DNA from 3 places in the Halomonas sp. LC1 genome. Region 1 is predicted to be linked to each of the others. Evidence: predicted binding sites of a transcription regulator. Region 1 holds the regulator's gene; each other region holds the start of a gene.
What was found. Region 1 encodes LexA, which represses DNA repair genes until DNA is damaged. Its sites were predicted from a motif close to TACTGTNTANNTANACAGTA; they were not measured.

Region 1 (3,277 bases):
TGACCTGCTCTTGATAATCCTTGGCAGCAATATCGCGCAGTGCATCCAGCCCTGACAGCGTGAATATTACCGTTCCTAACATAAAGTGTAGCCGCCAGAAGCGCTCGGCGTCCGGCAGATCCGGCGTCGCTTTGCGCACTAGCTCCGTAAAACGGGTGAACACATCACCATACTGCTGCTGGATGTAACGCCGCAAATGTCCCTGCGCTTGGCTGTAGGCCAACCCTAGCAGTCGCATGAACACTTTTAAGCTATTGCGCTCGGCTGGAACGGCGAGCACCGTGGTCGCCATGGTTTCCAGCAACACTTCTAGGGGAATCGGCTGGCCCTGGTAGCGCGCCTCTAGTTCATCCAGTGCGGTATGAAAGCGCGCCGAGAACGGATCAAGATAGCGGGCGAACACCGCTTGAATCAGCGCCTTTTTGGACCCAAAGTGGTAATTCACGGCGGCCAAATTGACCCGCGCCTTGCTAGTGATATTGCGCAGCGACGTCTCGGCAAAGCCTCGCTCTGCAAATAGCACCTCTGCCGTATCCAAAATACGCGTTACCGTATCCGACTGGGCCATAACGCCCTCCAAAAAACAGGTGTTTTAAACAACGCTGAATACTATGCCATTCGCTTTGCTGGCTCAATCTCTTATCCAATTCGTGCCTAGTCATTGACGGGTTTCATGTTTGTCTAGCTTTCGTGGTCCTCGCCATGTACTGGACAGAGCAACATACTGTATACTTAACCACATACTGATTAAGCCGACATGTAGCTACTGTCTTTTCACTGTTTTGGAGTTTGGTATGTCGCGTCCACTCACAGCACGTCAGCAGCACGTATTTGATTTCATCGTTAAGACCATGGGTGAGCTGGGTTATCCGCCAACGCGCGCCGAAATCGCCAAAGCGCTTGGCTTCCGCTCTCCCAATGCAGCGGAAGAGCACCTGCGCGCGTTAGAGCGCAAGGGGGCCATTCGCATTATTCGTAATACGTCCCGTGGGATCCGTCTGCCTAATCAAGAGCCGCTGGAACCTGCCGATACGCCAGCCCCTGCCACAGCATCGGTCGCCGCTGACCCTCTCCCCAACGGATTGCCCGTGATTGGTGAAGTGGCCGCTGGCAGCCCGATTCTGGCCGCCGAGCACATTGACCGTTACTGCCCGTTGCCTGCCGAGTACTTCACGCCCAAGGCCGATTATTTATTGCGGGTACGCGGCCTCTCCATGAAAGATGTCGGCATTTTGGAAGGCGACTTACTGGCCGTTCACCGTACCGACCGCGTGCGGGATGGTCAGATCGTGGTAGCACGACTAGAAGACGAAGTCACGGTCAAGCGTTTTAAACGCCAGGGGCATCAAGTGACGTTGATTGCCGAGAACGCCGACTTTGCCCCCATCGAGATCGATCTGCGCACGCAGCAACTGGATATCGAAGGCGTCGGCGTTGGGGTAATTCGTGGAGGCAACGGTCAGGCACTGGGCTGATCCTCACCGACGCTCTGCACACACTCGCCTGCGTTACTGGGAGTCGATATAACGGTGGTCATTGAACGTGGCCACCCAGTTCGGATGGTAGACCAGCAGGATGCTGAGCAGCATCCCCGTAATGAAGGCCTCGGAAGGCATCAGCAGCGGTAAAAAGCGGGCATACTCTTGAGCCAGATACACGGCTTCAGGGTCAGTGCCCGCCATGAGGATGAGCGCCACCGCCGACAGTCCCCCCCCCAATGTCGACAGCGCCGCACCAAAAAAGCCGCAGGCAAACAGAAAGACCATCAAATTATCCGGCAGCCGGCGATCAACCAGCCGCCACACTACGCCTGTCACCATGGCAGGTACGATGCCGGTGACCAGCACGTTTGCCCCCAGCAGGGCCCAGTCGTTTCGTCCAATCGCCACCATGGCAACGTTGATCATCAGGTTGCTGATGAGCGCTAACGGCATTTTGAATACCAGCGTCATCAGCACCGTAAAGACCAAATGCAGCGTCAGCCAATCCACCGCTTGCGCGCGTAGCTGCCAAAACAGCATGACGATCAGGGTTGCGGCCAGCCAGCGGTGCTGAAGCGCCGGATCATCCAGAAGAGGTTGCCAGGGGCGCAGCCAAACGCACCAGCCCATCACACCCAGTGACAACAACCCACTCATCACGAGCGCCCACGGTGCCAATACGCTTTGTGCAAAGGACATAGCGCCCCCAGAATCGATTAACTAAAGACGACCGTCTTATTGCCGTGGATGAGTACGCGATCTTCCAAGTGCCAACGCAAGCCGCGAGCCAGCACCGCTTTCTCCACGTCGCGACCAAACCGAACGAGGTCGGTAGGCGTATGACAGTGGCTGACCCGATGAATGTCTTGCTCGATGATCGGCCCGGCGTCCAGCTCTTCGGTCACGTAGTGGCATGTCGCACCAATCAGCTTCACGCCCCGCTCATAGGCTTGATGGTAGGGCTTGGCACCGGCAAACGACGGCAGGAAGCTGTGGTGGATGTTGATGACTCGACCTGCATAGCGCTCGCACAGCGAGGGCGGCAGTATTTGCATATAGCGGGCCAGCACAACACAGTCTGCACGGGCCGCGTCGATCCGCTCTTGCACCTGATCGAACGCCAGCTGTTTGTTGGCAGGATCGACCGGCACATGATGGTAGGGAATACCGTACCACTCGGTGAGCGAACGCATATCGTCATGGTTGGAAATCACGCCGACGATATCGCAATCCAACTCCCCTGCCTGCCAGCGGTAGAGCAAGTCGACCAAACAGTGAGACTCTCGGGATACCATCAACACCACGCGGCGGCGTTTCTCGGTATCCACCAGCGACCACTGCATATCGAACTCCGCAGCGACGGGTTCGAACGCGGTACGCAGCGCCTCTGCCGACATGCCGAGTGAGTCCGCCAGAATTTCATAACGCATGAAAAAGCGGCCAGTCTCTAAATCCGAGTGCTGGCTTGCCTCGGTAATGGAACCACCCTGCTGAGCAATAAAGCTTGAGACACGCGCCACAATGCCCACTTGGTCTGGGCAGGAAACAACTAACCGGTAATAATGAGACATCACAAACACTCTTAACGTATTTAACGGCACGCTCGCCAAGCACCTGCCGGGCGGCAGGTAAACTCTGTAGCGACCTTAGTGTAACGTAAGCCGGATGATGAAGCACCGTGGTCAGGTGCCGCGATGATTGTTACCCGCCCCCCGCATCCCGTATAGTTAAGGGATTACTTTCTAGGCTTTTCATAACTGATGCATCCATCACGCGTTCAACTTCGTCCCCGTCGC
Region 2 (3,277 bases), on a different contig from region 1:
GTGAAATCATCGAATTCGTCGATGACATCATCGAGCGTCGCCAGCAAGAGATCGCCGAAGAGCACGGCTACGAGCTAGTGGACCATGCCCTGGTGCTGTACGTTCGCCCTCGCGGGTCTGATGTGACACGCCAGGATAGCGGCCCAACGAATCGCAAATAGCGAATCGTTAAGCGCAACGCCGTGTAAAAACGCCCCCAACGTGCGAGTGAACGTATCACTGGCGCTCTGGGGGCGTTTTGCATTCAACGGAGGCCTAGGTACGCTGTGCCACCTGCGCGAGTCAGGTGGCGTGGGCTTGGATGCTGGGGAGATAGATACCTGGGCGTTAGAGACCCTGGGAGTTAGTGGGGCGGGCGCTGGCTGGCGTGGAGCATTTCCCGCGCATGGGCCAGGGTTTGGTCGGATAGCGTCACGCCGCCCAGCATACGCGCCAGCTCGCTGATCCGGCCGCGCTCGTCCAGCAGCGCCATGTGGGTGAGCGTGGTGTCTCGCTTGGCGCGCTTTTCGATGTGCAGATGCTGGTGCGCTTGAGCGGCCACTTGAGGCAGGTGGGTCACGGTCATCACCTGACCGTTTTCCCCCAGCTTTCGCAGCAGCTGGCCGACGATTTCCGCCGTTGCCCCAGAAATACCCACGTCCACTTCATCGAAGACGAGGCTCGGAATCGTCGAATGCGACGCCGCCACCACTTGAATGGCCAAGCTGATGCGCGACAGCTCGCCCCCGGAAGCGACCTTGGTGAGCGGCCGGGCGGGTTGGCCCGGGTTGGCGCTGATCAGGAATTGCACATGGTCCAAGCCCTCGGGGGAAGGCGTTTCGCGCGGGGTGACGTCCACTTCGAAGCGTGCTTTGCCCATGGCCAAGAAGGCCAACTGCTGCTGCACCTCTTTGCCCAGACGCACGGCGGCCTTCTGACGTGCTTCGGTGAGCTGCTTGGCCTCGCTGCGGTAACGCTCGCGGTACTCGGCCACTTGGCTGCTGAGGGCTTCTAGGTCGTCATCGCTGGCTTCGAGCTGCGCCACTTCCTGTTTGAGTTGGGCATGCAGCGCACAAATCTCTTCGGGAGCGACGTGGTGCTTACGGGCAATGCGGTGTACGTCGCCCATCCGCTCCTCTACCCACGCCAGCCGCTCTGGGTCCAGTTCGGTAGTGCTGGCCAGTCGGTGCAGCTCACTGGCGGCTTCTTCGACTTGAATGCGTGCATCGCTCAACATGGTGAGCGTGTTGGCAAGCGTGCCTTTATCGCTGCCGGGCAGCGCGCTCAGGTGGGCGTAGGCTTGGTTGAGAAGCGACAGGGCGCCCCCTTCATCGCTTTCGCAGCAGTCGGCGGCAAACTGGGTTTCACGCAGGGTCTCTTCGGCGTGGGCCAGGGTGTGCTGCTCCTCTTCCAAGGTTTGCAGCTCGCCTTCGGCAAGGCCTAGCTGATCCAGCTCCTCGACTTGATAGCGCAGCAGTTGGCGTTTGGCCTCGACTTCGCTGCCCTCTTCACTGAGTTTTTTCAGCCGACGGCGAGCGCTGCGCCACTCGCGGAACGTCTCGGCGAGCTGCTGGCTGCGTTCGCGAAGTCCGGCGTAATCATCCAGTAGCGCCAAGTGCGTCTCTTCCCGCATCAAGGCTTGGTGGGCATGCTGGCCATGAATCTGAATCAACTGTTCGCCAAGGGATTTCAAATCGGCAATGGTCGCCGGGTGGCCGTTGATCCACGCCTTGGAGCGGCCGTTGGCAGTGACCACGCGGCGCAGCAGGCACTCGTCGGCGGGCAGTTCGCGGGCCACCAGCCATTCGGTAGCGGCGGGCAGATGCTGAATATCGAAACGGGCGGAGAGATCGGTTCGCTCGCAGCCGTGGCGCACGCTACCCGCATCGGCGCGCTCGCCCAGGCAGAGCCCCAGGGCACCCAACAGAATGGATTTACCCGCCCCAGTTTCGCCCGTAATGGCGGTCATGCCCCGGGTCAGGTCGAGTTCGAGACGATCAACGATCGCGTAGTCTTGGATCGCTAGCTGCGTAAGCATAAGGCCTCCTGAGGCGGTGCGGCACAGAAGCTGGATACTTATCCAATAATTGTTGTTTTATACAGTAGTCGATAACTCACTTCAATGCCCCTCTTGAGATGGCTTTTATGGCCCCCATATAGGCTGCATACGTGGTTAACACCCGCTACTTAACTCAGGTGGCCGCCACCGGCACCGTTACTTATTTCAGGAGCAAGGCATGGCAAAAGAACCGCAAACCCCGTTGGAAGATGAGCTGGCACGCCAAGAGCAGGAAGCAGAGGTCACCGACCAATCTGCCGAGGAGCGGTTGGTGGAAGGCGAACTGGAAGGGCTGATCGATGACGATGCGCCGCTGGAAGGCAGCGCCGGCAGCCCCGAAGCCGACGTGTTGGCCGCCCAGGTAGAAGAGCTGGAGCAGAGCCTAGCGGAAGCCAAAGACCAAGCGCTGCGCGCCGCTGCCGAGGCTCAAAACGTTCGCCGCCGGGCGGAGCAAGAAGCCGAAAAAGCGCGCAAGTTTGCCCTGGAGAAGTTCGTCAAAGAGCTGCTGCCCGTGGTGGATAGCCTTGAGAAAGCCTTGGAAAGCATGCAGGACGACGCGTCCGACGTGCATCGTGAAGGTGTCTCCATGACCCTCAAGATGCAGCTAGACGTGCTGAGCAAGTTTGGCGTCGAAAGCATCGAGCCCCAGGGCGAGCCCTTCGACCCACAGGTGCATGAAGCCATGGCGATGGTGCCGAACCCAGAGCTCGACCCCAACACCGTGATGGATGTGATGCAGAAAGGCTATCTGCTGAACGGCCGCCTCGTGCGCCCTGCCATGGTCGTGGTCAGCCAAAAAGCGAATTAAGCCGCGTTGACGCATTGCAGTAAAAAAAGCCCTTGAAATGCTGCAAGCGGCCCCCAAATAAAGGGCAACCCGCGGGAAAACCCGCAGACGCCAAGTAAGTAACAGCGGCGTAAAACATCAGTTTTGTTTCAACCGAATTCGAGGTTTTTGCTATGGGACGCATTATTGGTATCGACCTGGGCACCACTAACTCTTGTGTGGCCGTGCTCGATGGTGACAGCGCTAAAGTCATTGAAAACGCCGAAGGCGGTCGTACCACGCCTTCCATCATTGCCTACACCGACGACGGCGAAACCCTGGTAGGTCAGGCCGCCAAGCGCCAGGCCGTGACCAACCCGGAAAACACCCTTTACGCCATCAAGCGTCTGATCGGCCGCCGCTTCAAAGACGACGTCGTTCAAAAAGACATCAAGATGGTGCCCTACAAAATC
Region 3 (3,277 bases), on a different contig from region 1:
TAACAACCAATGTACCGCCACTTTTGCCAACCCCAGCGCCGCCAGCGGCTGGGGTGCCAGTAATAGTTGTTCCAGGCTGCCATCGTCGTAGTCGCTGCGAAACAGGCTATCCAGCGAAAGCAGTGCCGCGAGCAGTGCGGCCACCCATAAAAGCCCTGGCGCAATGCTTGCCAACAGCTCTGGATCCGGTGAAATACCAATGGGAAACAGGGTAATCACCAGCGCAAAGAACACCAGCGGATTGAGCACTTCGCCACGACGGCGCAGCATCAGGGTGAGGTCGCGTTTGAGGGTTGCCTTTATGGCCACCAGCAGACCGCCCTGGGGAGCATGGATAGCCACCTCTGGGGTGCTCAGTTGAGCGTGTGAACGTTGCAACGCTGTCTCCTTCTTACCCCAGCTGAATGCGCCTAAGCACAGGTGACTCGGTCAATGCGTGGTGAGTAGTGACCAGAACGCAGCCGCCAGACTGCGCATGCGCCACCAGCTGCGCCTCTAGCGCCGCCACCCCTTGGCGATCAATCGCGGTGAAAGGCTCGTCGAGCACCCACAGCGCCCGCTGGGTCAGGGTCAGGCGTGCCAGCGCCACGCGCCGCTGCTGCCCGGCGGAAAGCTGGCCGGCAGGAACATCTTCAAACCCCGCCAACCCAACGGCAGCCAACGCTGCCTCACGTGCAGGCTCGCTGCCCTTTTCTCCGCTAAGCGCCTGATACCAAGCTAGATTTTCCAGCGGTGACAGGCCTGCTTTCACGCCTGGGGCATGACCTAAATAGAGTAAATTGGCGAGAAAATGTTCACGGGCTTGGCGCATGGGTTCGCCATTCCAGTAAAGCTCGCCACGGTAATCGGTTAATTGCCCGGAGAGTATTTTCAGCAGCGTTGTCTTGCCGCTGCCGTTGGGGCCTTCAATGCGCACGATCTCACCGCTTTGGATATCGAGATCGAGCCCTTCAAACAGCCAACGGTCGTCGCGTTCACAGGCCAATTGTCGGGCTTGCAGGCACAGGCTCAAAAGACACTCCAGGCACGTTGATTTTGGGTCGAACTCTACACGGAAAGGCCCTTTCTCGCCAGTCACGCTCTGCGGTCTTGGGTCGCAGCGTGACCTGTCTCAATTTCCGCGTAAGAAACCCAGGTGTGAGACAGCACTAGCACTGTATGCAAAAACAGGCTTATACTGTAACAACTGTATAAATAGACACAACAGAATAAAACTACAGCTATCGACTCAATCAAACGCCTTGGCAACGGGCGCTGCATGGGAGAACACACTATGACGATTTGCCTATCCCCTCAGGTAACGTCTCACGTACCTTCTTACGTACCCTCTCAGACGCTGTCTCAACCGGTAGCGCCATCGACGCCTACCCCACTAGCGTCTCGCAGCGCCTCATCACATGCGCGCCAAGCGTGCACACCCCCTCGCGTCACACGTCGCAACACCTACGCCCTGCGTATTCGCGGCGATCGCATGCGCGACTGCAACCTCTTCGACGGCGATGTCATCATCATTCATCGCCACCAGCACGACGCTCATCAAGAAACCGTCGTAGCAACGATTAACCAGCGGGAAGTGGCGCTGAAGCAGCTCTCTATCAGCCGTTTAGGCATTCATTTATGGCCCGAAGATGCAGCGATGTCCGAAGTCTTCCTGCATAATTGTGATATCCAGGTGCTGGGCATGGTAATGGGCGTAGCCCACCACGCAACGGAAACCCGGCACCATTAACGTTATCCACCCTGCTGGGAGTACTATTTGCGCTATCGAGTCCCTGATTTAGCCCCTGAGACATGGCACACCGCCGAGATTGACGTTGAAAAGAGTCAGTTCTTGGCCTGGGTGTGCCACGCTCCTACCACCGACGCCTTCGACGCGCTGCTTCAAGCGGCCAAAGCTGCCCACCCGAATGCCAGCCATCACTGCACTGCGTTTATCGCCGGACCTCCTGGAGAGCAAACGCATATTGGCTTTTCCGACGACGGCGAGCCCGGCGGAACCGCAGGCCGTCCGATGTTCCAGGCGTTGCAGGGCAGCCAGATTGGCGAAATTGGTTGCGTGGTGATTCGCTACTTTGGCGGCACCAAGTTAGGTACCGGAGGTTTGGCACGCGCCTATGCGCAGGCGGTCAATGCCGGGCTGGAAACGCTGCCCACCCGGGAAGTCGTCGAGCGGGATAGCTATTTATTAAAGGTCCGCTTCGCCCACGAAGCGCAAGCCCGCGCTTGGTGCGACGAGCAGGCACTGCCCGTGCAACAGGCGGAGTACGATGGCAACGGAGTGAGCTTAACCATTGGCTGGCCACGCGATGTCGAGCTGGATATCAGCGGACTGGAAAACCGCCTTAAAACATCCATTGAGCTACAGCAAATATAAAAAAAACGCGGCTTACACGAGCGCTTGCTCGGTAAGCCGCGTTCTATAGCGGCAGACGTGCTGTCTAACTAGCCGCTTAGCCCAGGTACTTGATCATCACACCGGCAGCCACTGCCGAACCGATGACCCCAGCAACGTTCGGCCCCATGGCGTGCATCAGTAGGAAGTTATGCGGGTTCGCTTCCAGACCCACCTTATTCGCCACACGCGCCGCCATCGGCACGGCAGACACACCCGCCGCGCCAATCAGCGGGTTGATGGGCATTTTGCTGACTAGGTTCATCAGCTTGGCCATCAAGACACCGGCAGCGGTGCCGATACCGAACGCCACGATCCCCAGGCCCAGAATCCCTAAGGTTTCGAACGCCAAAAAGCTCTCCGCCATCAGCTTAGACCCTACCGACAGACCCAGAATGATCGTGACGATATTGATCAGCGCATTTTGCGCGGTATCGGAGAGGCGCTCCACTACCCCACACTCACGCATCAGGTTGCCGAAGCAGAACATGCCCAGCAGCGGTGCCGCGTCCGGCAGAAACAGCGCGACAGCAATCAACAGCATCAGTGGGAAGACCACTTTTTCGAGCTTAGAGACCGGACGCAGCTGCGTCATGGTGATCTTGCGCTCTTTTTCGGTGGTCAGCAGGCGCATGATCGGCGGTTGGATCAACGGCACCAGTGCCATGTAGGCATAGGCCGCGACGGCAATCGCCCCTAGCAACTCAGGCGCCAGCACGCTGGAAACGTAGATCGACGTCGGACCATCCGCCCCGCCGATGATACCAATCGCCGCCGCCTGATTGAGCGAGAAATCCATGATGCCCATGGACGTGAGCAGCACGGCGCCGAACAGCGTAGCGAAAATGCCGAACTGTGCCGCCGCGCCCAGAAACAGCGTGCGCG

Region 2: the regulator LexA is predicted to act here: its motif matches at 2,065-2,084, upstream of recN (DNA repair protein RecN).
Region 3: the regulator LexA is predicted to act here: its motif matches at 1,185-1,204, upstream of QIT27_RS02565 (LexA family protein).

What each region holds. Positions count from the first base shown of each region.
Region 1 covers NZ_JASSPG010000009.1:37,952-41,228, forward strand. Annotated here, with positions in the region: gene QIT27_RS14935 (TetR/AcrR family transcriptional regulator) at 1-568, opposite strand, end outside; gene lexA (transcriptional repressor LexA) at 795-1,475, shown strand; gene QIT27_RS14945 (energy-coupling factor ABC transporter permease) at 1,509-2,180, opposite strand; gene purU (formyltetrahydrofolate deformylase) at 2,198-3,052, opposite strand.
Region 2 covers NZ_JASSPG010000008.1:215,353-218,629, forward strand. Annotated here, with positions in the region: gene fur (ferric iron uptake transcriptional regulator) at 1-161, shown strand, start outside; gene recN (DNA repair protein RecN) at 344-2,017, opposite strand; gene grpE (nucleotide exchange factor GrpE) at 2,217-2,846, shown strand; gene dnaK (molecular chaperone DnaK) at 2,999-3,277, shown strand, end outside.
Region 3 covers NZ_JASSPG010000001.1:545,828-549,104, forward strand. Annotated here, with positions in the region: gene ccmB (heme exporter protein CcmB) at 1-378, opposite strand, end outside; gene ccmA (cytochrome c biogenesis heme-transporting ATPase CcmA) at 392-1,012, opposite strand; gene QIT27_RS02565 (LexA family protein) at 1,274-1,729, shown strand; gene QIT27_RS02570 (IMPACT family protein) at 1,757-2,374, shown strand; gene QIT27_RS02575 (sodium ion-translocating decarboxylase subunit beta) at 2,451-3,277, opposite strand, start outside.